4 regions of the Corallincola luteus genome follow, and region 4 is predicted to be linked to each of the others. Evidence: predicted binding sites of a transcription regulator. Region 4 holds the regulator's gene; each other region holds the start of a gene.

Region 1 (7,554 bases), on a different contig from region 4:
GTATGATGAACTTCAGTGCCGAGCTATCGCTAACAGCGAGCAGTGTGCGAGAACGGGATATTCCTCCATTTGCGCAGGTACTAGTGGATGTTGTGCCACGGAACCCTATCGCGGCCATGGCCGAAGGCAATATCCTGCAAGTACTGCTCTTTGCAGTATTGGTTGGAGTGGCCATCAATCAGGTAGGTGACAAAGCTGAGCCCGTGAAGCGCTTTTTACATAGTGGTGCAGAAGTGATGTACCAGATCACCCGAATGGTGTTGGCCTTAACCCCCTATGGCGTATTTGGCCTTATCGCCTGGATGCTTGGCAGCTTCGGCCTAGACTCACTATTACCGCTGGCGAAATTCGTTGTTGCCATCTATATCGCCTGCTTGATTCATATCGTGCTGGTTTACGGCACTGCAGTACAACTGTTTGGCGGGATTTCGATCCGCCAATTCTTCAAGGCGGTCTTTCCTGCCCAACTGGTTGCCTACGCCAGCGCCAGCAGTTACGGCACACTCCCTGTCAGTACTCGCTGTGTGACTGAAGGATTAGGTGTGTCCCGCCAATATGCCAGCTTTGTGCTGCCCATGGGAGCCACTATCAACATGGATGGCTGTGGTGGTATTTACCCTGCTATTGCAGCGATATTTATCGCTCAAATTTACGGTATACCATTAGGCTGGATCGACTACGGCATCATCATGGCAACAGCCACACTCGCTTCTATCGGCACCGCCGGCGTTCCCGGCACCGCGATGGTGATGCTTACCGTCACCCTAAATGCCGTCGGTCTGCCATTAGAAGGGATCGCCTTTGTCGCCGCAATTGACCGCATCATTGATATGATGCGTACGGCAACCAATGTCACTGGCGATATGATGGTGGCTAGAGTGATTGGTTATCGTGAAGGTTTGCTGGTTACCAATGAGCCCACTACGACGATTAACGAACAATCGGCAACTAATGAAGCTAATTAAGCGACAGGAGGAAAATGGATGGCTCGTTTATTCTTAATCCCGATAATACTATGCCTGCTATGGATTGTTTTTTTACGCGCCAATGACCTTCCCCTTAAGGCGGGCAAGAAAGGGTTTATCTATATTGCTACAGGCTCGACAATTCTCTTTCTGTTCCTCACCCTGATGCTTTGGCTGACCAAACCATAAAAAAGCGAGCCTGAAGGCTCGCTTTTTTAACTGCGGCTCATAGCCACCTGGTGAAGCTAGCGCTTATTGAACTAGCGCAAGTAGAACACCAGCCGCAACAGCTGAACCAAGTACACCAGCCACATTTGGCCCCATGGCATGCATCAGCAAGAAGTTATGGGGATTAGCTTGTAAACCAACTTTATTCACCACACGAGCGGCCATAGGGACTGCAGATACACCAGCAGCGCCGATCAATGGGTTGACCTTGCCCCCGGATAAACGGTGCATCAATTTACCCATCAACACGCCTGAAGCCGTACCAATAGAAAACGCCACCGCACCCAGCGCCAAAATACCCAGAGTTTCCACAGTCAGGAACTTATCCGCCGACAATTTCGAGCCCACGGCTAACCCCAGCAAGATCGTAACGATATTAATGATCTCATTCTGTGCGGCCTTAGATAGACGCTCTACCACACCAGACTCGCGCATCAGATTACCGAGACAGAACATACCCACAAGTGGAGTCGCCGCTGGCAAAAATAGGATGGCCATCAACAACACGATCAGTGGGAAGAAGATTTTCTCTTTGCGGCTAACCGGACGCAACTGCTCCATCGCCACATTACGTTCATCTTCCGTCGTCAGGGCTTTCATAATTGGCGGCTGAATAATGGGTACCAACGCCATATAGGAGTATGCAGCAACAGCAATGGCGCCAAGTAGATCAGGCGCTAACCGGCTGGCAACAAAAATAGCCGTTGGACCATCCGCTCCACCAATAATCGAAATAGCTGCAGCATCCGCAAGCGAAAATTCAAATCCTGGCACCATATTGAGAGCAATCGCCCCAAACAAGGTGGCAAAAATACCAAACTGCGCAGCAGCCCCTAGGAACAAGGTCTTAGGGTTAGCAATCAAAGAGCCGAAATCGGTTAACGCACCTACGCCCATAAAAATAAGCAGTGGAAAGATGCCCGTTTTCACACCCACTTCAAAGATGTAATAAAGCAGTCCACCGGGCTCAGTAAAGCCAGCCATCGGAATATTGGCTAGCACACAACCGAAGCCAATAGGCACGAGCAGCAAGGGCTCAAACTTACGAACGATCGCCAGATACAACAACAGACAGCCAACCAACAGCATCACTATTTGGCCCGGCGTAAAATTGGCGAGACCGGTGTCTCGCCATAGGATAGTTAAACCTTCCATTCAGTGTCCCTATTAACCCAGACCAAGTAGCGCATCACCAACGGCAACAGAGTCGCCCTCTTTAACGTTCAGCACGGTCACAGTGCCGCTTTGTGAAGCTCTGACTTCTGTTTCCATCTTCATCGCTTCCAAAATAATCACGACATCGCCTTCGTTGACCTGCTGCCCAACACTAACATTCACTTTGAAAATGTTACCTGCCAATGGCGCGGGCAAAGAAAAAGCACTGCTTGCTGGCGCAGGGGCAGCAGCAGGTGCGCCACCTGCTGCTGGCGCAACACTGGTCAATGCACCGTCAGGCGCAACTTCTACCTGATAAACCCTGCCATCAACACGAACACTGTATGCTTCTGCCTGGCCACTAGCGGCTGCAACAACAGGCGCAGGCTCTGGCTCGGTACCTGGTGCCGGTTCAAATGCATCTGGGTTACCACGATTTTTAAGGAACTTAAGACCGATCTGAGGAAACAGTGCATAGGTCAGCACATCATCAATCTTGTCTGTTGCCAAAGAGATCGCTTCTTTCTGAGCAACATCATCAAGTTCAACGCATAGCTTATCCATCTCAGCATCGATCAAATCTGCTGGACGACAAGTAATGGCTTCGCCACCTTCAAGTACGCGAGCTTGCAGATCTGCATTAACCGCTGCTGGGGACGCACCATATTCTCCCTTAAGCACACCTGCGGTTTCTTTAGCGATCGACTTGTAGCGCTCACCCGTCAGTACATTTAGTACTGCTTGCGTGCCAACAATCTGAGAAGTTGGAGTGACCAATGGAATAAAGCCAAGATCTTCACGTACACGTGGGATCTCTTTCAATACTTCATCCAACTTGTCTGCGGCACCCTGCTCTTTCAGCTGGCCTTCCATATTCGTCAGCATGCCACCAGGCACTTGCGCTGTCAGAATACGTGCATCAATCCCCTTCAGGCTGCCTTCGAATTTGGCATACTTCTTCCTTACATCACGGAAGTAGCTGGCGATATCTTCCAGTCCTGTAATATCGATGCCGGTATCACGCTCTGTGCCTTCGACAATGGAGACAATGGTTTCCGTGGGGCTGTGGCCATAAGTCATGCTCATAGAAGAGATCGCCGTATCGAGAATATCGATACCAGCATCAATCGCCTTCATATGGGTGGCGACACTCAGTCCTGTAGTCGCATGGCAATGCAACGCCAGTGGCAGTTCTAATTCTTCTTTCAAGCGGCCAATCAGTTCTTCAGCCTCGTAAGGCTTCAATAACCCCGCCATATCCTTAATACAGATTGAATGACACCCTAGGTCCTGAAGGCGCTTACCCATATCAAGCCAAGTATCTAACGTATGCACAGGGCTAGTCGTGTAAGAGATGGTACCTTGAGCATGTGCGCCGACCTTCACCGCCGCTTTTACCGCCGTTTGGAAGTTACGAACATCGTTCATCGCATCAAAGATACGGAATACATCCATACCATTGGCATGAGCTCGCTCAACAAACTTCTCTACCACGTCATCGGCGTAATGACGATAACCCAATAGGTTTTGCCCGCGTAATAGCATCTGCTGGCGAGTGTTTGGCATCGCCTTTTTCAACAGACGAAGGCGCTCCCAAGGATCTTCACCAAGGAAACGAATACAGGCATCAAAAGTAGCCCCGCCCCATGATTCTATTGACCAATACCCAACCTTATCCAGCTTCTCAGCAATAGGCAGCATATCTTCAATACGCAAACGGGTTGCAAGCAATGATTGGTGGGCGTCACGAAGCACCACATCAGTGATGGCTAGTGGCTTTTTCATACAGGATCGCTCCTTGTTAGTCCTTGGTCGTATTCCGGTATTTGTGCACGGCAGCAGAGATCGCCGCGACAACGTCGGGGCTTACCCCAGTAGTTTGGGGGGGCGGCGTCGCATTCGCAGTCAAAGGTTCAGGCCCACCGGCAAATCGCGCAAGTAACTTCACGCCAACCACGAGTAAGCTTAAGAACAAAAATACGAATATCATGCCAACAGCCATGATACCTGCTGCTTCCAGTAACAGTTCGCTGATACTAGTCATCAGAACTCATCCTGTAATTAATTTTCAGTTTCCTGACGATATTGCCTAGAAGTACCATGACATATTGTAAAAATCAAACAAGATGTGCATAGATAGTCACTTTTACACGCATAAATACCGTTTTCAGGGCAATAGTCACACAAAACTGTAATTTTCTATGCAAAAGCTATCTGACACATTTGACACTATTTCTCGCACCCACGCTAGCCTCATTCGCCATTCAAACGAATGACGCGGATCAAAAGCAAATGGTTAACTTTCAAGCAAGTGATAAAACCGCGGGCAAACGCACATTTGTTCAGGGTGATAGAACATCTACCGCTACAGATAACGCTCATCAGCGAAATAATAACTCTAGCCCACAAACTCATAGGTAAGGCATTGTAAGAAAGGTATAAGCCAGATACAAAAATGCCCAACATCTCTGTTGGGCATCTCTGAATAATGGCGCGCTCGGGAGGACTCGAACCTCCAACCGCCTGGTTCGTAGCCAGGTACTCTATCCAGTTGAGCTACGAGCGCGTAATCGGTGCAATTGACATAGTCTAGTACATCAATTTTGAAACTGTTTAGTTAATGGCGCGCTCGGGAGGACTCGAACCTCCAACCGCCTGGTTCGTAGCCAGGTACTCTATCCAGTTGAGCTACGAGCGCGTTACATCAAACTAATGGCGGTGAGGGAGGGATTCGAACCCTCGATGGGGCTACAAACCCCATACTCCCTTAGCAGGGGAGCGCCTTCGGCCACTCGGCCACCTCACCTTTAGTGGCGCTGAATTCTAATGAAACTGGCGCTTATGTCAAACACTTTTTGGGAGCTTTTTGGTACTTCAATCGAGTTTTCACTTATACGTGCAAAAATCGAACATTTTGTTGCCATAAAACGAACAAAGCCGACATGAAGTCGGCTTTGTCTAATCTATTCACAGGCTAGTAGTTCTGATTACCCTCATCATCACCCTTCTCAGCCTGAATACGCATATAAATCTCTTCGCGATGCACAGAGACCTCTTTCGGCGCATTCACACCGATACGAACCTGATTACCTTTAACACCCAATACCGTCACGGTGACTTCATCACCAATCATCAGGGTCTCACCAACTCGACGAGTTAAAATTAGCATTCGCTTGCTCCTTCATTCCTTAAACTCTGAGTGGCCACTCTGGGGCGCCTTTAAAACTCAGGATTATTATTAACTTAGCTTATAGACAACGATTAGCTAGTAAAAGTTTAAACTTTCTTAACAGCAACGGACTACTGCACCGGCTCTTTATCCAGATTGAAGGCTGCATGTAAGGTTCGCACAGCCAGTTCTAAATATTTTTCTTCAACCAACACCGAGATCTTAATCTCTGATGTCGAAATCTGTTGAATATTGATTCCTTCATCGCCAAGCGACTCAAACATGGTCACAGCAACACCAGCATGGCTCTTCATACCCACACCCACCACGGAGATTTTAGCGATATGATCGTCGCCCTGCACCCCTTTAGCTCCCAACTTTGCACAAGTTTCGTCTAAAATAGCCTTTGCGCGTGCAAAATCGTTCCGGTGTACAGTAAAAGTAAAGTCAGCTGTGTTATCACCTACCGCATTCTGAATGATCATATCAATATCGATATTCGCTTTGCCTATAGGTGCGAGCACTGAAGCAGCAACATTTGGCTGATCAGGAACCCCCAGTATAGTTAACCGTGCTTCATCACGATTAAACGCAATGCCCGATACCAGCGGCTTCTCCATATTCAATCCCTCATAGGTGATCAGCGTGCCTTGCCCCTCTTCGAAGCTAGACAGCACGCGCAGTGGTACATTGTATTTACCGGCGAATTCAACTGAACGGATCTGCAGCACTTTGGCGCCCAGGCTTGCCATCTCCAGCATCTCTTCGAAGGTAATGGTATTCATCTTACGTGCCGAAGGCTCAACCCGCGGATCAGTGGTATATACACCATCCACGTCAGTATAGATCTGGCACTCATCAGCTTTTATTGCAGCGGCTATCGCCACCGCAGTGGTATCTGAACCGCCACGGCCAAGGGTGGTGATGTTGTTATTCTCATCTACGCCCTGGAACCCTGCGACGATAGGCACAACGCCTTCGCCAAGACATTGATTAAGTAAGCTATGTTCAACATCTAAAATGCGTGCTTTGCTATGGGAGTCGTCAGTTAAGATCTTAACCTGATCGCCGGTAAAAGACTGCGCAGCACAGCCACGCTTATTCAATGCCATTGCCAGTAAGGCAATCGTTACCTGCTCGCCAGTGGAAACCAGAACATCGAGCTCACGAGCTGAGCCATCGGGATCAATCGCATTGGCTAAGCCTAACAGGCGATTAGTTTCACCTGACATAGCTGAGACCACCACCACGACATCGTCGCCAGCGGCACGGTGACGCACAACGCGCTCCGCAACAGCTTCGATGCGTTCAACAGTACCAACCGAAGTACCACCAAATTTCTGAACTATCAGTGCCACGCTTATTGCTCCTTGCTCTAGAGTCGTTCAGTCAGCCAAGGGCTCACGGACGCTAAGGCAGCAGGTAAAGCTGCCGCATCGCTACCACCAGCCTGCGCCATATCTGGACGTCCACCACCTTTACCGCCGACCTGCTGTGCGACCATATTCACCAGTTCACCAGCTTTGACTTTACCAGTCAGATCTTTTGTAACCCCAACAATCAAGCTCACCTTACCATCGCCCGGGACACCTAAAACAACAACTCCAGAACCAAGACGGTTTTTAAGGTCATCCACCATACCGCGTAAGCTCTTAGGGTCTGCGCCATCTAACTGGCTGATAAGCACTTTGACACCATTGATATCAATCGTCTCATCGGTCAAGCTTGCGCCTTTATGTTTGGCAAGCTCAGCTTTGAGTTGCTCAACCTCTTTTTCCAGTGAGCGCATACGATCGACGGTCTGACGAACACGATCAGCGATAGAATGGTTATCACCCTTAACCAATGTACTCATCTCTTCCATCTGCTTGCCGATGGCATGCATCATGTCAATCGCGGCCTGTCCGGTAACCGCCTCGATTCGCCGCACCCCAGCTGCGATCCCAGCCTCTGTAGTGATTTTGAAAAAGCCGATATCGCCGGTTCGTTCAACGTGTGTACCACCACAGAGTTCGGTGGAAAACTCACCCATACCAA
Region 2 (7,554 bases), on a different contig from region 4:
ACTCACTGGAGATAGTCAGCTTACCGCCAGTACGCGCATTAATCGCCTGACAATCAACCACAACCTGGCCATCCACGCTATAACCTGGAGGACAGACCACCACCATTTCAGCGCCGATCTGCGCCGCCAACAACATCAGTGAATGGGTCACATTATTGCCATCACCGACATAGGCCAGTTTCACTTTTGACGGATCACCAAGCTTTTCCTGTAACGCGAGAAAATCGGCCAACGCCTGACAAGGGTGATAGAGATCGCTTAGTGCATTGATCACCGGAATAGAACCACCCGTCGCAAGCTGCTCCAACGTACTCTGCTTAAACACACGCGCTACGATGCCATCAGCCCAGCAGGAGATATTCGCGCCGAAGTCTTTTACTGTTTCCCGTGCGCCTAGCTCACCATTTTGCTGATCCAGATAGACCGCGTGGCCACCCATTTTATTTAAACCGATGTCGAAGCTCACCCGCGTCCGCAGCGATGGCTTCTCAAATAACATCACCACACTTTTGCCACGCAGGGCATTGGCGTAATCCTGAGGAGCAGCCTTAATTTTTGCGGCTTGATCCAGCAAATGAAGGATCTGCTCTTTATCGAGATCCTTCAGTGTTAACAGGTGATTTAATGGTTTCATCTAACACTCCATCATGTCTGCGGCTTCTCGCCTCTTCTTGCAGACATCTGTTTCGTTCTTTCTCGTATGCCATCGAGATGGTATACGCATTAATTCTTTTGCTGTGTTTTGCTGCTTAACGCGATGCAGCCTAGCCCAGCACCTTAGTGCCTACCGGCTTACCAGCCAACAGGTCGGTCAATTTTTCTGGCTCACGCCAGCTGGCCACAGCAATACTGCGACCGAGCGTTCGTGCGGCTTGCAGTGCAGCTTGCACCTTAACAGCCATACCATCGGTGATCACACCCTCAGCAACCAGTTGATCGGCTTTTTGCTGATCAATTTCTGGGATCAACTGACGCTCACCATCGAGAATGCCTTCGACATCGGATAACAGCACCAGTTCCGCTTGCAGTAATTGACACAACGCCAGCGCAGCCTGATCGGCGTTAACATTCAACAACTGACCTTCGCGAGATACGGCGATAGAACTAATAATGGGTGTATAGCCATTATCGACCAACAACTTCAACAAGGCCGGATCACCCGCTGAGCCATCTTCGCTGCACTGCCCGACACACCCTAATGCAGGATCGAGTACGCTGGCTTCGACAGTGAACGCATCGCCGATACAAACACCCACCGCTTTCATGCCCGCATTCAGGCCGTAAGCTAATAGCTGTTTATTACTGGTGCCCGCTAAAGCGCCGGTGATCACAGCCATCTGCTCCGGTGGCGTGATCCGCAGGCCATCTTTCTTTTCACTGACCATGCCCATGGCAGCCAACTGCTGTTCAACGATACAGCCGCCACCGTGAATGATCATCACTGGCCGCAAACGCTGAACGTCTGCCAAGGCTGCAAACAGTGCTTGCAATGCCTGAGCATTTTCCAGCAAGGCACCGCCAACTTTAATCAGTACCGGAGCACTCATAGCGCAGCCTTCTTACTTATCGGATAATTGGTTAAACCAAAACGAATATTGGCGCACTGGATCGCTTGTGACGCGGCGCCTTTTAGTAGATTGTCGATAGCCGAACCAATCACGATATGACCGCTTTCCAAATCTGCTTTCCAGCCGATATCGCAATAGGGCGTATTGGCCACACCACCGATGCTTGGCCAATGACCTGGCGACAGCTGATTATACAAACGCACCGCTGGCTTACCGGCATAGGCGTGGTCATAGGCTTGGTCAATTGCTGCTGCCGTCACCCCATCCGCCAGTTGAGCGGTGATAGTAGCCACGATACCGCGAGGGAAGTTACCAAGATGTGGCGTAAAGATAACTGAATTTCCCAAATGCAGAGCGATCTCAGGCTGATGCCGATGATTAAGGACGCCGTAAGGGTTGTAGCTGACTTCACAGAAACTATTCACCATGCTGGCTTTACGCCCAGCGCCAGATACACCGCTAACAGCGTTAATCACCGGCGTAGTCTCTGATTTAAGCAAGCCCGCTTCCTGCAAAGGCTTTAACGCCAACAGGCTAGCAGTAGGGTAGCACCCCGGCACAGCAACCAATTGAGCGTGACTGATCTCAGCCGCATTCCATTCTGCTAAGCCATAAACGGCCTGCTCAAGCCATTCGGGGGAGTCATGGGTAAAGCCATAAAACTGGTAATAAGGCGCGGCCGTATCAAAACGGAAACCACCAGACAGATCCATGACCGTGACGCCAGTTTCCAGCAAGCCGGGCGCCAGAGCCACTGAGACCTTATGGTCCGTGGCGAGAAAAACCACATCCACGCCTTCAGCGGCTTTGGCTACATCGGCTGTGGCCAAGGGTGTCAAAGGCAGGTTTAGCTGGCCGAGATAGCGTCGATGAAGGGTTCCTAATTCGGTGTCGGCATCAGCACTACGCTCTGATACATAGATAGCCTTAAGCGTCATCTGTGGATGCTGCTCAACCAAATTTGCTAATTCGGCGCCGGTATAACCACTGGCACCGATAATGGAACATTTCACCATCTGTTTTTGCCCCTCCGCAAGGAACCCTAACTATAGTTGTTCTAACCTTACTCACTCTTCGATTGCTTATCGTATTCGCCTTTCCAGTCATTGGAACTGCCATACTGGCTGATAAAGAATGAGCCTTATGTTGGCAAAGCTAAATCAAAATGACTTCTTATGCAAGATATCTGCATTTTTATTGGGTTTATTCATTTTTCGCAGCAGCCATTGAACTGGAATGTAAACTTTACGTATATATAACGAAAAATAGGCACCATCGCGCGACTATTAACCATTCGCTAAGTTGCATAATTATTAAAATCGGGAGTTAACATATGCACTAGTGCACATTGCACGCAGTTTCCTTTATTATTTGAACCTCTAAAGTTTGTTTTGTGGCAAAAAGCTATCCAGCTTTGCGCGATAGCCTTGCCGGTTTTTTGCTAGCACACATGCACATAAGGTATTACCAGTATGGATAAATACGCGGCGCTAAGAAGCAATGTCAGCTTCCTCGGCACCCTACTGGGTCGAGCGATCCAGCATGACATGGGTGACGCCTTTCTCGAAAAAATTGAGTCGATTCGACAATTGTCTAAAGGTGCCCAGTCTGGTTCGGAGCAAGACAGAGCAGCCCTTATTGATATTCTGAACTCTCTTGGCGATGAAGAGCTACTGCCCGTTGCCAAAGCGTTCCAACAGTTTCTTGCCCAAGCCAATATGGCAGAGCAGTTTCACACCATCTCTCGTGATGGGCGGCAACAGGTAGACAAGCCAGATCCTTTCGGCGAACTGTTTGACCGTTTGCACGCACAAGAGGTGTCTGCAGATGAGATCATTGATGCGCTGACCACGCTCAATATTGAATTGGTATTAACCGCGCATCCAACTGAAGTGAATCGTCGAACCCAGATCAACAAGTATGTGCAAGCGGCGCACTGCTTGGGAGATTTGGAAAGTCCACTGAACACAGAGCGGGAAAAAGGCTTGGTTGAAAACCGCCTGGAGCAGTTGATCACCCAGGTGTGGCACACCAACGAGATCCGCGACCAACGCCCGACCCCTGTAGACGAAGCCAAGTGGGGCTTCGCCGTTATCGAACACTCACTTTGGGAAGCGGTACCGAGCTTTCTGCGTGATCTCAACGCGGAACTGGATAGTCGCTTTGGCCGAAAGCTTCCGGTCGATGGCGTGGCACCCATTCGCTTTGCCAGTTGGATGGGCGGCGACCGTGACGGTAACCCGTTTGTTACGGCCAAGGTGACCCGCGAAGTGCTGTTGCTGGCGCGCTGGAAAGTGGCCGATCTCTATATTCGCGATTTAGGGCCACTGATTGGCGAGTTGTCGATGAGCCAATGCGACGACGCCCTTGCTGACTACAGTAACGGTGCCAAAGAACCCTACCGCCATGTACTTAAGCGTTTGCGAGATCACCTGCGCGCCACCCGCGAAGGGATCGAAGCGGTATTGGATGGTCGCTCTGTAGGGGTATGTCCTCTGATCCGTGATGTCAAAGATATCCGTGAGCCCCTGCAACTCTGCTACGAATCATTGCATAACTGTGGCATGGGCGTAGTCGCTGATGGCGCCCTATTAGATACCCTGCGCCGTGTCGCCTGTTTCGGTATCAATCTGGTAAAACTGGATGTTCGTCAAGATGCTGCGCGCCATGCCGATGCGATTGGCGAGATCACCCGTTATTTAGGGTTGGGTGATTACAGCAGCTGGCGTGAAGAGGATAAACAAGCCTTCCTGTTGCAGGAGCTGGCCAGTAAACGGCCATTACTTCCGAAGCAGTGGCAACCCAGCGCAGATACACAAGAGGTATTAGACACCTGCGAAGTGATCGCTGAACAGCACCCAGATGCCCTCGGAACCTATGTGATCTCGATGGCATCAGATCCTTCCGATGTGTTAGCTGTACAACTGTTACTAAAAGAGTCTGGTGTCAGCTTTAACATGGGCGTAGCTCCACTGTTTGAAACTCTGGATGACCTCAATGGTGGTGCAGACTGTATCAAGCGCTTACTGGAGATTGACTGGTATCGCGGCTATATCAAAGGCCATCAGGAAGTGATGATTGGCTACTCTGATTCCGCTAAAGATGCCGGCATGATGGCCGCGGCATGGGCACAGTACAGTGCGCAGGAAGATCTGGTACAGGTCTGTAAAGAAGCTGACGTCGCTTTGATGCTGTTCCACGGCCGTGGCGGCACTATTGGACGTGGGGGCGGCCCGGCACACAATGCGATCCTGTCTCAACCTCCAGGTTCGTTAGATGGCGGTATTCGCGTCACTGAACAGGGCGAAATGATCCGGGTGAAATTTGGTTTACCAGAAGTCGCTCAGCACTCACTGGCGTTATATGGCAGTGCCGTGCTCGAAGGTAAACTGCTACCACCTCCGGTACCGGAGCAGAGCTGGCGCCAGCTAATGGATCAGCTGTCTGCAACCTCCTGTGAAGCCTATCGTGCCGTGGTGCGCGGCGAGCCTCAATTCGTCGAATACTTCCGCGCTGCAACACCGGAAGTTGAGCTGGGCAAACTGCCATTGGGTTCACGCCCACCCAAGCGTAAACCCACTGGCGGAATTGAAAGTTTGCGTGCTATCCCATGGATCTTCGCATGGGCTCAGAACCGGTTAGTGTTGCCGGCCTGGTTAGGCTCACCTGCGGGTCTGAAAGAGGTGATAGCCAATGGCCAACAACCCCTGCTCGAAGAGATGTTCGAACAGTGGCCATTCTTCCGCACCCGCCTCAACATGCTTGAGATGGTGTTCATGAAAGCTGAACCTGAAGTTTCCAAGTATTACGAGCAGGTATTGGTGCCGCAAGAGCTGCACGCACTGGGTGACAAGCTTCGCGCTCAGCTACAGGAAGGGATCGACATTGTATTGTCGCTGACACACGATAACGATCTGATGGAACGGGAAACATGGCAGCAACAGTCTATTAAGCTACGTAACCCTTACATGGACCCATTGCATATGTTGCAAGCAGAGCTGCTGCGACGTTCTCGCGCATCAGACGAGGTTTGCAATGCTGTGGATCAGGCATTGATGGTGACCATGACCGGGATCTCTGCGGGTATGCGTAATACCGGTTAATCCCAAAGTAGCAAGAAACGAAAAAGCCACCTAATCCAGGTGGCTTTTCTGTCTCTAGGCCTATTCAAAATCTAGGCAGACTCTGCCATCTCCGATGACTTCGGCGTGACGGCGGGCATTTCCCACTCAGGGTGCTGCTGTTTATGTTGCTCGAACAAAAAGCGTCCCAATGCCTGCTCTAAATCGGGTTCATCAAATAACAGGTTGTAAGCCACCCTTTGCTGGTCAATACGCCTAACTTTTGCGCCAGAAAGAGGCAGTAGCGAACCACATTCGGGCAATTCCAGCTGCAACTCCAGCTTCTCTGGTGCGGTGCCTTCATGTTCAGGCAGTGTCACAGAGAAGCCGCTGAGAGAAATATCATGCACCTTCAGTTCAGCTTCTTTGCCGCATGCTTCCAACAAACGCAGCGGTAACTGCGGCTGCATTCGCCATTGCCGCATGGTGGGGCCGGTTTCGAAGATCTGCGGCGCCTGTAACTCCATGGTTAAACGGTTAAATTCGTCCTGAAATAACTGTAACGGAAAGATAAGACGGCGGTTTTTGAACTGCGCCACCATCTGCATACTGGCTGCCTGTCCGAGACGGCCAAGCATTTCACTGTGCTCTTGATCGCCATCCAACGTAAACGACGGCTGAACCTGATTTCCTTCAGGCAAGCGACTGAACATCACCTCATTGAGAAAACTCAGTTCTTCAGATTCTAAAATTGACGACTCACTCATTTGCGACATCCTTGGGCTGCAAACGTGGAATTTCTGCTGAAAAAACAGTCACTATTCGTGCCAATTATGCACAGTTCACATTTTTTTAACAAGTGTGTGTTAGTGCAAACTGTTATCAAACTTCAACCGGCACAGCTTGTCAGCTGTTCATGAGTAGCCAACGCAACCGGACTGCTTGTTCGAGTCACGGTTACTGATCACTATCAAGGAGTATCGAACAGCAACGAAAGTCACCACTATTCCTAATACTCTCATTGCCGACGAACCAAAATAAAAGCAAGAGAGCTGCTTTGTGATGATCTAAACAACTAACGACGATTCAGCGGTACTACGCGGAACCAAACCCACTCACCAATGCCGCCACCTAGAAAAAATAAATTAATTAAAACAGCCTATTGAGATCTAAAACGGTGATTTTAACTAACGAAGCATTAGTTGATCACCTATCATTAAATAACGCGGGGGAATACGCGATTTAAGACAACAGGACAGCGAATGGCGTTAACATCAGGGTCCAATAAGCAACAGCCTCAACCAGTTATTGATCGAATAAAATCAACCAAACTCGGCCCATTTGTATTAAAGATTTCCCATCACTTCAGCGACGGCTCGGTTTACCACTGGACATCTAGGGCTCACCGTAAAGGTAGTGGCCATGGTGCAATCAACCAAACAAGTCCCACTCTTAGTCAGCAGCTATTGGTTTTTCGGCCGACATTTTTAAGCTGGTGTATGGCGATGCTATTCATGATCGGTGCCGCTTGTTTTGCCGCCCCCTGTATCAACGAGGTCTGGCCTGGGCTAATCAGTCACTGGTTAGAAGATGTCGACACCATCAATATAGTGTTTTTTGTTGGCTCTATCTTCTTCACCAGTGCCGCTTACCTACAGCTTCTCGAGGTGGTCAATGCTGATCGACGGGCAGAATTAGAAGCGGGTGTTACGCCCACTAACCCCTTCACGTGGTTTAGCTGGCAACCTAATCAGATTGGCTGGTTAAGTGCATTTATCCAGCTTGTCGGCACCTTGTTCTTCAATCTAAATACCTTTGATGTGATGTTAAGTGACCTGAACTGGTTGCAACAAGATTTACTGATCTGGACTCCCGACATCATCGGTTGCGTCTGTTTCCTGGTGGCCAGCGGTCTTGCGGTAATT
Region 3 (7,554 bases), on a different contig from region 4:
AAGAGTTTGCAAGAGCGAAAGGTGACTTACGGATTAACAACGTCACATTCACCTATCAAGGCAAAGAAACACCCGCGTTAGAGAACATCAACCTCAGCATTGAACCCGGGCAGACGGTGGCATTGGTCGGGCGTTCCGGGAGCGGTAAGTCAACCATTACTAGTTTGCTGACTCGTTTCTATCCTTATCAGGATGGCACCATTACCCTTGATGGCATTGAGGTAAATGATTTTAAATTGGCCAATCTAAGAAGCCAGTTTGCTACCGTATCCCAGCACGTCACGCTGTTTGACGATACTATCGCTAACAATATTGCTTATGCCTGTGATGACAGTGTTACCCGGGAGCAAATAGAGGCAGCGGCTAAAAGTGCACACGTTTTAGAGTTCGCGCAATCTATGCCCGACGGCTTGGATACCCAAGTCGGTGAAAACGGCGTGATGTTATCTGGCGGTCAGCGCCAACGCATAGCGATAGCTCGCGCATTGCTGCGGGATGCACCTATTTTGATCCTCGATGAAGCGACTTCCGCCCTCGATACTGAGAGTGAGCGCCATATTCAGGGGGCTTTGGAGGCGCTACAGGCTAACCGCACCAGTCTGGTCATTGCCCATCGGCTTTCAACCATTCAGAACGCCGATAAGATCGTCGTACTTGATGGTGGTCGGATCATCGAACAGGGCACTCATGAGGTGTTGCTGGCGAAAGATGGTGCGTATGCTCAACTCCATAAAATGCAATTTGGTGATTAATGCTGTCACCACTTCCTAAAGCCTGGTACGACGGCAGCCTATGGCCCAAACTATTGGTTCCTTTTTCTGCGCTGTTCTACATGATAAGCCGATTACGGCGTTGGTTTATTTGCCGTTATCGCCAAGTCGAGCCAAAGGTTCCGGTGATAGTCGTTGGCAATATCAGTGTCGGAGGCACAGGCAAGACCCCACTGGTTATTTGGCTTTGTGAACACCTTACGGAAAAGGGCTATCGTGTCGGTGTTGTGTCGAGAGGATATGGTGGCAATGCGCCGACTTACCCATACCATTTGCAAGCCGATAGCCGAGCTGAAGAGGTTGGTGATGAGCCACTGCTGATTGCTCGCCGGACGGGCGTGCCAGTGGTCGTTGGTGCAGATCGGTTGGCAGCGATAGAATTGCTGCTGCACAGTGCAGACGTCGACCTGGTTATCAGTGATGATGGGCTTCAGCATTACCGTATGGGGCGGCACATTGAGATCGCTGTGATAGATGGTGACAGGCAATTGGGTAATGGTTTGTTGTTGCCTGCTGGCCCTTTACGGGAAACGTGTCGGCGTCTATCGGAAGTGGATTTTATTATTCAAAATGGTGGTGAGTTGGGTACCGAAGCAAAGGGGCGCTACCAGATGTTACTAGAACCTGATCCCCCCGCACCTGTTGACGGTGAAGCAGAGCTAGTACCAATCGAGCAGTTGGGCTCACTCGCTTTAGCGGCAGGCATAGGAAATCCACAAAGGTTTTTCTCATTGGTGACTCAGCTCGGCGGCAATGTAGTCAAAGAGACACCACTAGCAGATCACTGTGGATTCAATCCGCAATTGCTGCTTCAACTTCAGGGGGAGGCGGCTTGTTTGCTGGTCACTGAAAAGGACGCAGTTAAATGTCAAAGCAACGGTCACGTAAATTTGTGGTATTTACCCATCTCTGCGCAGCTACCAGATCATTTTTTGTCGCAGTTGTGCGATAGGATTAACCAGGAAGACAGAGTTAACCATGTTAAAAGATAAGAAATTATTAGAAATAATCGCTTGCCCTTGTTGTAAGGGAAAGCTGCTATTTACTCCAAACAAAGACGCGCTACTTTGCCGGTTTGATAAGCTGGTGTTTGCTATTGATGATGGCATACCCGTGTTGTTAGAAAGTGAGGCGCGCACCGCGACTGAAGCTGAGATGACGGGATAACATCAAACGTTGCCACAAGCTGCGTAATATATTCAGTTAGTCTTTAGCTATCTATTCAGTTGTTTTATAACTTCACAGCTTGCTTACCCTAACTATTCAGTCAATATCCGGCAAGTCAGTTGTCGGTATAGCACGGCGACTATCTGTTTATGAGTCATTTTTTAACCAATAGTAGACCGATGAGCCAAATCAAGGCATAGTGACGTAGATCACCTTTTTTGGTGTTCCTGAATAGGGCGTCGCAGGTTGCGGTTTTGCTATATCGATAGCAGAACAGCAAAGCTAGCTGTCAGATATTTATATTGTTTTAGGAATAAAATATGGTTGAAGCGATTACCGGAATGTTGTTAACGGTTGTGGGCGTAGTGGTATTGGCCAAACAAGTTGCATTAAGAAATCATTCCGGCAGGCGCTATTTTGACTCTCTGACGCGAGGGAAAATGCTGTGTTGGAAGAGTGAAGAGTTGATGCGTGTTCGCAGAAGCCTGCAGTATGGAAAGATTTTTATTGGTTTTCTAGCTTTCATACTGCTTTCGGTACTGTTGGGGGCAATTTCGGCCCATGTTATACCTTCTACGGCCTATGTTGTTTTAACTATTACTATTTGTATTCTCTGGGCGTCTCTACAATTTCCGGGTGAATTTAAGAAAGAATTTTTTTCCGGTAAGCCACTGTTGATGGTGTGCATTCTGTTGCCTTGGCCACTGCTATTGTTGGATTGGATGGTCGACCTTCATCCTGGAATGTTGTTCGGTTTTGTCAAGGACCTGCAGTTGTTTGGGGTGAGTGATCCAAATCGTTTTCAGCTTGCTTTTTATCTTTCTTGTTTGCTGACCTGCATTGTGTTTTGTTTGCGGATTATTATTTTGCTGGCGATGTCGTTGCCTGCTTTGGTGTTAGCCAACTGCTATCGCGTGCAGCAAAGAGTTCTGCATTGCTCCCATTGGTGTTGGCGTCGTAGCTCTGTGGCTGTTGTTGCTATTTTGGCTGGGGTCTACCTCAGTTGGATCGGTTAACCATCACTGGTTTTTTTAGACAAAAAAGGCAGCCGAAGCTGCCTTTTTTAATCTTTGAGCAAGACCAATCAACGTTCTTCTGTTGATTTGAATCCTTTATCTATTTCACCGATATATAGCTGGCGTGGACGGCCGATCTTCTGGCCTGCGTCACTCATCATTTCATTCCAGTGAGCTATCCAACCAACCGTGCGTGACAGCGCAAAAATTACTGTGAACATATTGGTCGGAATGCCAATCGCTTTCAAGATAATACCAGAGTAGAAATCTACGTTAGGGTAGAGTTTCTTCGAAACGAAGTATTCATCTTCCAGCGCGATCCGCTCAAGCTCCATCGCTACATCAAGCAGAGGATCTTTGATCTTTAACTTATCGAGAACTTCGTGACAGGTTTCGCGCATCACAGTTGCTCGTGGATCATGGTTCTTGTAAACACGGTGACCAAAGCCCATCAAGCGGAAAGAATCATCTTTATCCTTCGCGCGTTCGATAAACTCAGGAATGCGGTCAACATTACCGATCTCTTCAAGCATGTTGAGGCAAGCTTCATTGGCGCCACCATGAGCTGGGCCCCATAGAGAAGCAATACCTGCCGCGATACAAGCGAACGGATTAGCACCAGAGGAGCCGGCCAAGCGAACGGTCGATGTTGAAGCGTTCTGCTCGTGATCAGCATGCAGGGTAAATATTCGATCCATCGCTTTAGCAACGATAGGATCTGGTGTGTATTCTGCACACGGTGTAGCGAACATCATGTAAAGGAAATTCTCTGCGTAGCCGAGGTCATTTCTAGGGTACATGAATGGCTGACCGACATTGTACTTAAAGCACATTGCGGCGATTGTTGGCATTTTAGATATCAGTCGGTAGGCTGCGATCTCACGATGACGTTCATTGGTGATGTCCAATGAGTCGTGATAGAAGGCTGACATGGTACCAACCATGCCACACATGATAGCCATCGGGTGCGCATCTCGGCGGAAGCCCTGCAAGCATCGTGTGAGTTGTTCATTCAGCATCGTGTGTTCGGAAACAATACGGCTAAATTCTGCATATTGCGTTGCATTGGGCAATTCGCCGTACAACAGCAGATAGCATACTTCGAGATAGCTAGCGTTGTTCGCTAAATCGTCGATAGCATAACCGCGGTGTTGCAGGATGCCCTTACTACCGTTGATGAAGGTGATCGTAGACTCGCACGATGCGGTCGAAAGAAAACCTGGGTCAAATGTGAAATAACCATATTTGCCGAGGGTTCTGATATCTATTACGTCATGGCCCGCGGTACCGGAAAGCACGGGGAGTTCTATCTCCTGGCCACCGACGTGAAGAACTGCTTTCTTCTCCGTCATTTCAGGATTCTCCTTATTGGAATTGTATGATGCTCCCAAAATTAAGCGCAGTATTATTAACCGCTGCATAGGGCAGCTGTCAATTATCTATGCATTAAATCCCGTCTTGGATGCATAATTTATCATTTTTACAAGTTAGTACCTGATTACAACATCTCTTGAAACAAAGATCTATTTCAGAGGTGAATAGAATTCTCCCTGATACAAATCAAAATTTAAAGAATTGTAATAAAAAAATGTCGTGGATATACTGCCCACACTACGCCCTCAAACGTAGGCAGAATGCGGCTTTGGCGCGCCAAAATGGTGCTTTTCAAACAACTGTTTGTCTAAAATGTGATCCGCATATCATTTTTGGGGTAATAACTTTATATCCCGAAAGTAATATGATGGTTAGGGCGTAAAAAAATACGACATTAAAAAAATAAATAGAGGCTCTTAAGGGCCGAGTGAGTCGGATGTGAAAAAACAAAGACCCGTTAATTTAGACCTAGCAACAATTCGCTTTCCAGCGACGGCCATTGCGTCGATATTGCACCGCGTCAGTGGCGTCATTATGTTTGTTGCAATTGCTATTCTACTTTGGCTACTAAATATTTCTCTTACCTCAGAATCCGGATTTAATGAAGTAAAGGCGATGATTGATGGCTGGTTTGTTGGTTTTGTCCTGTGGGGCATCCTGACAGCGCTGGCATATCACTTTGTCGGTGGCATTCGTCACTTATTACAGGATCTTGGATATTTTGAAGAACTCGAAAGTGGTATTCGCTCTGCCCATGTAGGTTTTGCGCTCACCGCTGTTCTGTCTGTTTTGGCGGGGGTATGGGTATGGTAACTAATGCTGCTATGTTAGGCCGAAGTGGCGTGCATGACTTTGTCTTGTTACGTGCGTCGGCGATTGTTTTAGCTCTCTATTCAATTTTTATTGTCGGTTTTGCTCTTTTTACACCAGAGATGACCTACGGCGTATGGCACGGCTTGTTCAGCACATTAGCCATGAAGGTTTTCACTTTTCTCGCATTAATCGGTCTGCTTGTGCACTGCTGGATCGGAATGTGGCAAGTGTTAACTGATTACATAAAGTGCTCGGCGCTGCGTGCCGCATTACAGTTCTTCATTAATTTAACTGCAGTTGCTTACGTCGCCGCAGGTCTGTTTATTCTCTGGGGGGTCAAGTGAGCATTCCAACATTTGAATTCGATGCCGTCGTCATCGGCGCCGGTGGTGCCGGTATGCGCGCCGCACTGCAAATTTCTGAAGAGGGCAAGTCTTGCGCTTTACTCTCCAAAGTCTTTCCTACTCGTTCACATACGGTCTCTGCTCAAGGTGGCATCACCGTTGCGTTGGGTAATGCCCACGATGACGATTGGCAATGGCATATGTATGACACGGTAAAAGGTTCCGATTATATCGGTGATCAGGACGCCATTGAGTACATGTGTAAAACCGGCCCAGAGGCGATCATTGAATTAGAAAAGATGGGACTGCCTTTTTCTCGCTTTGAAAATGGTCGTATTTATCAACGCCCATTCGGTGGCCAATCAAAAGCATTTGGGGGCGAACAGGCCGCACGCACGGCCGCTGCCGCTGACCGAACTGGTCATGCTTTATTGCACCTCCTTTATCAACAGAACATTAAGAACAAGACCAAGGTGTTTAGTGAGTGGTACGCACTGGATTTGGTTAAGAATCAAGATGGGCACATTGTTGGTTGTACCGCCATTGATATCGATTCAGGACAGGTTGTCTATTTCAAAAGTAAGGCGACGGTATTAGCCACTGGTGGTGCTGGTCGGATTTATGCTTCAACCACTAATGCGCATATTAATACTGGTGATGGCGTTGGTATGGCTCTGCGTGCCGGGGTTCCGGTTCAAGATATGGAGATGTGGCAGTTTCATCCCACAGGTATCGCTGGCGCGGGTGTGTTGGTGACTGAAGGGTGTCGCGGTGAAGGTGGCTATCTACTAAATAAAGATGGCGAACGCTTTATGGAACGCTATGCGCCAAATGCCAAAGATTTGGCTGGCCGTGACGTTGTTGCGCGTTCGATTATGACGGAGATCCGAGAAGGGCGCGGTTGCGATGGCCCTTGGGGCCCGCATGCTAAATTGAAACTCGACCATTTGGGCGAAGAGGTACTTGAGTCCCGTTTGCCTGGCATTTGCGAGTTATCACGCACCTTTGCCCATGTTGATCCCGTGAAAGAGCCGATCCCAGTGATCCCAACCTGTCATTACATGATGGGTGGTATACCTACTCAGGTGAGTGGCCAGGCGATCACTGTCGATGCGCAGGGTAACGAGAAGCCTGTAGTTGGTTTGTTCGCTGTCGGCGAGATCGCTTGCGTATCGGTTCATGGGGCAAACCGCCTTGGTGGCAATTCACTATTGGATTTGGTGGTGTTTGGTCGTGCGGCAGGTAAACACTTGGGTGAAGCGCTTGATGCCATGAGCGAATCCCGTGATGCCTCTGAGTCAGACTTGGAAGCCAGCTTAGCGCGTATGAATCGCTGGAACAGCACCCAGCAGGGTGAAGATCCGGTGCAAATTCGTAAAGACCTACAGCAATGTATGCAGTTGAATTTCTCAGTGTTCAGGGAAGGCAACGCGATGGCTGAAGGCATGAAAGAGTTGGGTGAGATACGCGAGCGTTTAGCTAATGCGCGACTTGATGATACGAGCCAGCAGTTCAACACCCAGCGAATTGAATGCATGGAGTTGGATAACTTGATGGAAACAGCTTACGCCACAGCTAAATCTGCCAATTTCAGAACGGAAAGCCGTGGCGCACATAGCCGTGAAGATTATCTTGAACGAGATGATGGTAACTGGCTGTGCCACACCCTCTATATGCCTGAGTCAGAAGAGATGCTTAAGCGAGATGTCAATATGACGCCTAAGCTGCGTGATGCGTTTCCGCCAAAAGCTCGTACATACTAAGGGAGTATCGCAGTAATGAAAGTCGTATTTTCGCTATACCGTTACAACCCGGACGTAGATAACGCGCCAAGCATGAAGGATTACACACTTGAAGTGCCTGAAGGCTCAGACATGATGGTGTTGGACGCTTTGATCTTGCTGAAGGAGCAAGATCCGACATTGGCATTTAGACGGAGCTGTCGTGAAGGCGTTTGCGGTTCCGACGGTGTCAATATGAATGGTAAGAACGGCTTAGCTTGTATTACCCCACTGTCAGATCTGTTAGTCGGCGGCAAAGTGATTCTTCGGCCGCTACCAGGATTGCCTG
Region 4 (7,554 bases):
ATTGCCGCCAATAAAAATAACGACCCTCTCAGGAGCGACATGAATCTCGAGCAAATTCGGTTACTTGCCGAAGACGATATGCAGCAAGTAAACCATGCAATTATGGAGCAGCTCAGCTCTGACGTGGCGTTGATCAATCAACTTGGCTTTTACATCGTCAATAGTGGTGGCAAGCGGCTACGTCCCTTGCTAACCACCCTTGCCGCACGTGCGGTTGGCTATGATGGCACACAACACCAAACCCTCGCTGCAATCATAGAGTTCATCCATACTGCCACCCTGCTCCACGATGATGTGGTTGACGAATCAACCATGCGCCGTGGCCGTAAGACCGCTAACGCCATGTTCGGCGATCAGGCGAGTGTGCTAGTCGGTGACTTTCTCTATACCCGGGCATTCCAAATGATGGTGACGCTGGACTCAATGCGCGTTATGCAGGTTCTCGCTGATGCCACCAATGTGATCGCAGAAGGTGAAGTGATGCAGTTGATGAACTGCAACGATCCCGATACCGATGAAGCGCGCTACATGGAAGTGATCTACTGCAAAACCGCTAAATTATTTGAAGCCGCGACTCACTTGGCGGCAGAGCTGGCTGGCGAATCTGAAAGCAATAAGCAGGCAATGGCGGACTATGGCCGTTATTTAGGCACTGCGTTCCAACTGATTGATGATCTCCTCGATTACACCGCTGACGCCGATGCCCTAGGTAAAAATCTAGGAGATGACCTAGCAGAAGGTAAACCGACCCTGCCGCTGATCCGCGCCATGCAAGTCGGTACTGAAGCACAACAGAAGATCATTCGTCATGCCATCGAACATGGTGCCGAAGTAGAGCAGTTACCGAATATTGTCGCAGCCATTGAATCAACCGATGCCTTTGCTTATACCCGTCTACGAGCCGACGAGGAAGCGATGAAAGCAGTAAAGGCACTTGATTGCCTCGCCGATAGCGAATACAAAAGCGCACTGATCGCGCTGGCACGTATTGCAGTACAACGGGATCACTAATCTGCTCAACAAACAAGTATTAAAAAAGGCGCCTTCAGGCGCCTTTTTACTTATTGTCGTCTGGCTTAGCCAGCAAACTCAATGCCTTTCTGGATATCACCTTGCAGCGTGTCCATCATGCCTTCCAGCGCCGCTTGTTCAAACGGGCTAACGTCACCGTATGGCAATACAGTTTCAATGCCTTCGGCACCCAGTTTAACCGGCTGGGCAAAGAACTTGGTATGTTCACCAGGGCCTTCAACATAAGCACATTCAATCACAGGTTCACCCTGCATCGCTTTCACCAGAGACAGGCAGAAGCGTGCTGCTGCTTGTCCCATAGACAAGGTAGCAGAGCCACCACCAGCTTTGGCTTCAACGACTTCAGTACCAGCGTTCTGAATTCGATCAGTCAAGGCGGCAATCTCTTCGTCTGAGAAATCCAAGCCCAACTGCGACAACAGAGGCAGAATGGTGACACCGCTGTGACCGCCAATAACATTAATGTTCACTTCTTCCGGGTTTAACCCTTTGGCTTCAGCAATAAAAGCTTCGGCGCGAATAACATCCAGCGTTGTTACACCAAACAGTTTCTTCGGATCGTAAACACCAGCTTTCTTTAGTACTTCGGCAGCAATAGCAACCGTGGTATTCACTGGGTTAGTGATAATACCGATGCAAGCCTTAGGGCACTGCTCGGCAATCGCTTCAACCAGGTTCTTAACGATACCGGCATTGAAGTTAAACAGATCGGCGCGATCCATGCCCGGCTTGCGCGGCACACCGGCAGGGATCATCACAATATCTGCACCTTTCAGAGCATCATTGAGGCCATCCTGACCGTAACCTTCAATCGCTACCTGTGTTGGGATATGGCTGAGATCTTTAGCAACACCTGGCGTTACTGGTGCAATATCAAACAACGCTAATTCAGAGCCTGCAGGTAATTGAGTTTTTAATAACAGCGACAGTGCTTGGCCGATTCCACCAGCAGCACCTAATACAGCGACTTTCATGTGGGGTTCCCTTCTTGTGGAGAATCTTAGGAGACATAGCTTTCCAACCCAGTACAGGGCTGCAAAAACATTAATCCAAGGAGGGGATAAATACAATCAATGTCACACAACTCAGATCACGGATTGAACCCGTAACAGATAGTGCGCGACAAGCGTAAACCATTAGTGCCAAAATAATTGCCCCGCTGTGATACGGGCAGCTTGCAGGATATTGCAATTTTATGCAGAATGACTGCATAACTTTTTCAGAAGATAACCTTTCGACGACATGAATTACGGTAAGCAGGAAGACTTGGTCCGCTCGTTCAAGAACCTGTTGAAGGAAGAGTGTTTCGGCTCCCAAGGGGAGATAGTTAAAGCGCTGCAAACGCAAGGCTTTATCAATATCAACCAGTCGAAAGTTTCCCGCATGTTAAGCAAGTTTGGCGCAGTAAGAACACGTAATGCCAAACAAGAGATGGTGTACTGCCTACCTATCGAACTCGGCGTCCCAACCACTTCTAGTCAGCTTAAAAACCTGGTTTTAGATATCGACAACAACGAAGTCGCTATCGTTATCCGTACCAGTCCTGGGGCTGCTCAGCTGATTGCCCGACTATTAGATTCATTAGGCAAAGCGGAAGGGATACTCGGCACCATCGCCGGCGATGACACTATTTTCATTACGCCAACCAACGTGAAAGAGATAAGCAAAACGGTCAGCGCCGTAAAATCTCTGTTCGCTTTTTCCAGCTAACTCAGTGCATTAAATCGACTCAGGCAAGGAAGCACGAAAAGGAGCTGCCGTTGCGCTTCCCTGTCCCCCTTCCGCTGCCAATATTGCTTGAATAGCTTGCGGCCCTAGCCAACGATCCTCACACCAATCAGGTGCCAGTAACGTGGGCGGACGGGCGTGAGCCGACACCCGATGGAAGACCACCTGCGCAGGGGTCGCCTGGATCATCTTCGCTGCTGTTTCTGCATAGCTTTCTAAACTAATAGTTGCCAAGCGGTCAGCACGCCACGCTTTCGCCATCACGCTCCCCTCAACAATGTGCAATGGATGCAGCTTTAGACCATCCACTCCTACCATCAGCACTTTATCCAAGGTCTGCAAAGCATCTTGCTGATCTTCACCTGGCAAACCGACAATAAGATGAGTGCATACTTTTAGTCCATAATGTTTGGCTCGTGCGACAGCATCTTGGTAGGCAGCAAAATCGTGGCCACGATTAATTCGCTTCAGGGTTTGATCATTCGCCGTTTGCAACCCCAGCTCCAGCCAGATCTCTTGACCCTGAGCCTGATACTCCGCCAACATCCCGAGCACACCATCGGGCACACAATCAGGACGGGTACCGACACACAATCCAACAATATCTTTCGCCGCCAGCGCCTGATCATACAGCTTTTGCAGTTGAACCTGCTCACCATAGGTACTGGTGTACGCCTGAAAATACGCCAAATAAGCATCCGCTTTACGCTTTAATTCTTGCTCGCGCAGCTGCAACTGTTGAGAGATAGGTGCTGCACGAGCTGTTTCATCGACAAAAGAAGCGACATTACAGAAAGTACAGCCCCCTCGGCCAAGGGTGCCATCGCGATTGGGGCAGCTAAAATCACCGTGCAGTGACAGCTTGCGGATCTTGCGACCAAACTGCTGCTTTAAATAGTAACCAAAGCTGTGAAAAAGTTGAGGAGTATGCTGCATAGCGGCGCCATTGTAGGCGCCGCCAAGGAAGTTGTACTGTTTAGGATCAAACCTACAGGCTAAATCATCAACCGAGATCAGTAGCCTGCTGCCTGCCCATCCTTGCGACTTTCGGAAGCACCGTAGTAAACGCCGGTTGCAAGATCGCGCATGATCGCCTGATAGCCACCGTAAGGACCTGACTCCTCTTTTAAGGTATGCCCCATCTGCAGCAGTGTACGGCGAGTACCAGCAGAAAAACCGTTCTCCAAACTAACATGCCCGCCATCTGTCATCTGTTCGCCTGTGGGCTGACTGGAGCCGGTATGCAAAATACGTGGCGCATCCCCCGCCTCCTGTAGATTCATACCAAAATCGATCATATTGACCAGGATCTGCGCATGCATCTGTGGCTGAGTTGCGCCGCCCATCACACCATAACTGAGCCAAGGCTTGCCCTCTTTGGTCACAAAGGCAGGAATAATAGTATGAAACGGGCGTTTGCCAGGCGCGTAACTATTAAAATGCCCTTCCTGCAGACTAAACAACTGACCGCGATCTTGCAGTACAAAGCCGAGCTCAGGCGGTGTCATCCCCGAGCCCATGCCGCGGTAGTTACTTTGGATCAACGACACCATGTTGCCATCTTTGTCTGCGGTGGTCAGGTAGATAGTATCACCGTGGTACAGCGCTGGGTTGCCAGCATCCAAGCGCTGACTGGCGCGTCGCGGATTAATCAGTTTTGCTCGTTCATTGGCATAAGATTTTGCGATCAGACCGGCCACGGGGATCTGATTAAACGCGGGATCGGCGTAATACTTGGCGCGATCTTCAAATGCGAGCTTCTTTGCTTCAACAAACAGATGCACATACTCCGGATTATCCAACCCCATGGCGGCTATATCGTATGGCTCCAAAATATTGAGAATCTGCAGTGCCGCTATCCCTTGGCCATTCGGGGGTAACTCCCACACATCGTAACCTCGATAATTAGTGGAGACAGGCTTAATCCACTCAGAGGTATGGGAGGCGAGATCTTCATAACTCAGAAAACCACCATGTTGTTTCATAAAAGCGGCAATACTGACTGCAATATCCCCTTTATAAAAAGCATCGCGTCCACCTTGGGCAACTTGGCGATAAGTACTTGCCAGCGCGGGGTTTTTAAACAGTTCCCCCTTGGCTGGCATTTTACCATTCGGCATAAAAACTTGAGCAAAGCCGGGATACTCAGACAAACGTGGCGCACTGCGTTGCATGTAGTAAGCCACCAACTCACTCACAGGAAATCCCTGTTCTGCATAATCAATCGCGGGTTGCAGCAGCTTGGTCATCGGCAACTTGCCAAACTTGCCGTGTAATTCAAACCAACCATCCACCGCCCCCGGTACGGATACAGGTAACGGCCCATAAGGTGGTAAATAGTCGAGCCCCAAGGAGTGCAGGTGTGCCAAAGTAAGAGACTTAGGCGAGCGCCCAGATGCGTTTAGACCATATAACTGCTGCGTTTTTGCATCCCAGACAATAGCGAACAGATCGCCGCCAATACCGCTACCCGTCGGCTCAACCAGACCAAGCATCGCATTGGCGGCAATGGCAGCATCAACCGCACTGCCCCCCTTTTTAAGTATGTCCAACGCCACCTGAGTAGCCAATGGTTGACTGGTTGCCGCCATACCATGTTGCGCGATCACTTCAGAGCGACTGGCGAAGTGTGCACCGGTGATACGGTCGTAAGCTATCGTAGGAAAAGCAGTTAATAGGATCAGAGACAGTAGCCAGCAGCGCATCGAAACGACTCCATAAGCGATTGATTAACCGCCAGTATCACTTAGCAGGAAGTCAGGTGCAAATCACCTAGGTAAGCTAGCAATCGATGCATATAACCAGCTACCTATCGATGTTAAGGCTTAACGACAACGGCTGCACGTAGCCTAGCCATGCTATACACGTCAGCATAGACACCATTTTTAAATGCCGAACTAACGTGCTCTCCTTCGATAACAAAGCCAAACTTTCGGTATAAAGCGATCGCTGCTTTGTTATCAGTAAACACTTCTAATTCAACACGTTCGATATTGAGCCAGTTATCACACATATGCAGCGCGCTTTCCAACAATCGCGTCGCAACGCCTTGACCTAAGACGGAGGCACACACCGCCATACCAAAACCAGCGACATGCTTACGCCGAGGCCGCGTTGATACCATCAAACCAAGTTGACCGATCACCTTGCCGTTAGTGATCGCCACCAAGTTATGGTAATCCGCAGAAGCGTTATCGAAACGTGATTGCCACAGTGCCTCTGAGGGATAAGGAAGCTGCAGTGTGCCCGAGTATGCATGGGGTTGAGCATAGATCCCTTTGATCCCTGCAACATCAGACTTTTCAGCACTTCTAATCGTGACTTCCATAGAACCTCATTAAAAAAACAGCCATACGCCACCTTAGATAGTAGACATAAAAAAGGCCGCAAAAAGCGGCCTTCAAGATGCTCATGAGATCAGCGCACCTGATGCAAAAAGTGCATATGTTTTTCATACTGATCAATCATGTCGCTGATCACCTGCTCTTTACTCCACCCCATGATGTCGTAGTCCTGCCCACCTTCCAACAGAAAAACCTCGGCACGGAAGTACTTACGCGCTTCATCATCATCTTCTTCGACCAAGAAACTGGGCTGCAGATACGCTTTAGGCCGCACCCGATAAAGAAAATCCTGTTCATCACCATGGAACACCTCAAAGCGAGCACTCAGGCTGTCTTCATCAACCGCAAATCGCGTATCCACACTATGCTTTTCCAGTTCAGTGGCTACCGACTCCATCGCTGGGATCACCACATCGGCAATAAACTGACCGACATTTTTTCGCCGCGGCAACAGCACTAAATTCTTCAACCTGCGCTCCCAACCTACCAGGCTGCTGTCGACCCTTGGTGGATGGATCACTTGATCTAAACTGACCCGCTTCGTCGCATCAATACGCAACGCCTTCAACAAGCCATAAGCAGAGATCAAAAGCACAATACAAAATGGTAAGGCACTGGCAATCGTCGCCGTTTGCAAAGCACCGAGTCCGCCAGCTAGCAGCAAGGCGATCGCCACTACCCCCTCCATCGAAGCCCAAAAAACCCGCTGCCAAACTGGGGTTTTGTCCGTACCGCCTGACGCCAACATATCAACCACCATGGAGCCAGAATCAGAGGAGGTAACAAAAAACACCACCACCATGATGATAGCGATCACTGATAAGAACGATGACATAGGAAATGCTTCAAGAAACTTGAACAACGCCAATGACACATCCTGATTGACCACGGCTGCCAGCTCATCACCGGTGCCTTGCAACATCATATCGATGGAGGTATTCCCGAACACCGTCATCCATAAAAAGGTGAAACCGGTCGGTACAAAAAGTACGCCAATCACAAATTCACGGATGGTGCGACCACGGGAGATGCGGGCGATAAACATCCCCACAAATGGCGACCAGGAAAGCCACCAGCCCCAATACAGCAGTGTCCATCCGCCCAGCCAATCGGTGGGTTGATAGGCAAATAGATTGAAGGTCTTATTGACGATATCAGAGAGGTAACCGCCGGTATTTTGTAGAAACATCTGTAGTAGCAGCACCGTCGGCCCCAACAGCAACACCAACCCAACTAAGGCAACGGCCAATAGCAGATTAATCTCCGACAAAATGCGGATCCCTTTATCCAGTCCGGTCGCCACTGAGATCGCCGCCAACCCAGAAATAACGACGATAAGCACCACTTGTACCGTTTCGTTCACTGGCAGATCAAACAGGTAGTTCAGACCAGAATTAACCTGCAACACGCCATAACCTAATGACGTTGCCACACCAAACACGGTGCCGAG

What was found. The regulator ArgR, encoded in region 4, controls arginine synthesis, uptake and breakdown. The targets are predictions, from matches to a motif close to ANTGAATANNTATTCANT.
Region 1: EZV61_RS03545 (oxaloacetate decarboxylase subunit gamma) is a predicted target of ArgR. The motif match lies at 4,476-4,493, and genes of this name have one in related genera.
Region 2: argC (N-acetyl-gamma-glutamyl-phosphate reductase) is a predicted target of ArgR. The motif match lies at 2,733-2,750, and genes of this name have one in related genera.
Region 3: EZV61_RS14130 (citrate synthase) is a predicted target of ArgR. The motif match lies at 4,415-4,432, and genes of this name have one in related genera.

What each region holds. Positions count from the first base shown of each region.
Region 1 is NZ_SJXE01000001.1:802,944-810,497, reverse strand. It holds gene EZV61_RS03560 (dicarboxylate/amino acid:cation symporter) at 1-965, shown strand, start outside; gene EZV61_RS19385 (hypothetical protein) at 984-1,154, shown strand; gene EZV61_RS03555 (sodium ion-translocating decarboxylase subunit beta) at 1,218-2,348, opposite strand; gene oadA (sodium-extruding oxaloacetate decarboxylase subunit alpha) at 2,361-4,133, opposite strand; gene EZV61_RS03545 (oxaloacetate decarboxylase subunit gamma) at 4,150-4,392, opposite strand; tRNA gene EZV61_RS03540 (tRNA-Arg) at 4,838-4,914, opposite strand; tRNA gene EZV61_RS03535 (tRNA-Arg) at 4,970-5,046, opposite strand; tRNA gene EZV61_RS03530 (tRNA-Ser) at 5,062-5,154, opposite strand; gene csrA (carbon storage regulator CsrA) at 5,323-5,517, opposite strand; gene EZV61_RS03520 (aspartate kinase) at 5,649-6,875, opposite strand; gene alaS (alanine--tRNA ligase) at 6,893-7,554, opposite strand, start outside.
Region 2 is NZ_SJXE01000001.1:129,888-137,441, reverse strand. It holds gene EZV61_RS00560 (ornithine carbamoyltransferase) at 1-634, opposite strand, end outside; gene argB (acetylglutamate kinase) at 765-1,547, opposite strand; gene argC (N-acetyl-gamma-glutamyl-phosphate reductase) at 1,544-2,584, opposite strand; gene ppc (phosphoenolpyruvate carboxylase) at 3,041-5,671, shown strand; gene EZV61_RS00540 (PilZ domain-containing protein) at 5,743-6,396, opposite strand; gene EZV61_RS00535 (hypothetical protein) at 6,892-7,554, shown strand, end outside.
Region 3 is NZ_SJXE01000007.1:153,065-160,618, forward strand. It holds gene msbA (lipid A ABC transporter ATP-binding protein/permease MsbA) at 1-752, shown strand, start outside; gene lpxK (tetraacyldisaccharide 4'-kinase) at 752-1,762, shown strand; gene EZV61_RS14120 (Trm112 family protein) at 1,749-1,937, shown strand; gene EZV61_RS14125 (hypothetical protein) at 2,258-2,953, shown strand; gene EZV61_RS14130 (citrate synthase) at 3,022-4,305, opposite strand; gene sdhC (succinate dehydrogenase cytochrome b556 subunit) at 4,766-5,140, shown strand; gene sdhD (succinate dehydrogenase, hydrophobic membrane anchor protein) at 5,134-5,484, shown strand; gene sdhA (succinate dehydrogenase flavoprotein subunit) at 5,481-7,247, shown strand; gene EZV61_RS14150 (succinate dehydrogenase iron-sulfur subunit) at 7,263-7,554, shown strand, end outside.
Region 4 is NZ_SJXE01000003.1:155,156-162,709, reverse strand. It holds gene ispB (octaprenyl diphosphate synthase) at 40-1,011, shown strand; gene mdh (malate dehydrogenase) at 1,077-2,006, opposite strand; gene argR (transcriptional regulator ArgR) at 2,275-2,742, shown strand; gene mnmL (tRNA modification radical SAM protein MnmL/YtqA) at 2,752-3,696, opposite strand; gene ggt (gamma-glutamyltransferase) at 3,774-5,465, opposite strand; gene EZV61_RS08795 (GNAT family N-acetyltransferase) at 5,579-6,088, opposite strand; gene EZV61_RS08790 (BCCT family transporter) at 6,178-7,554, opposite strand, start outside.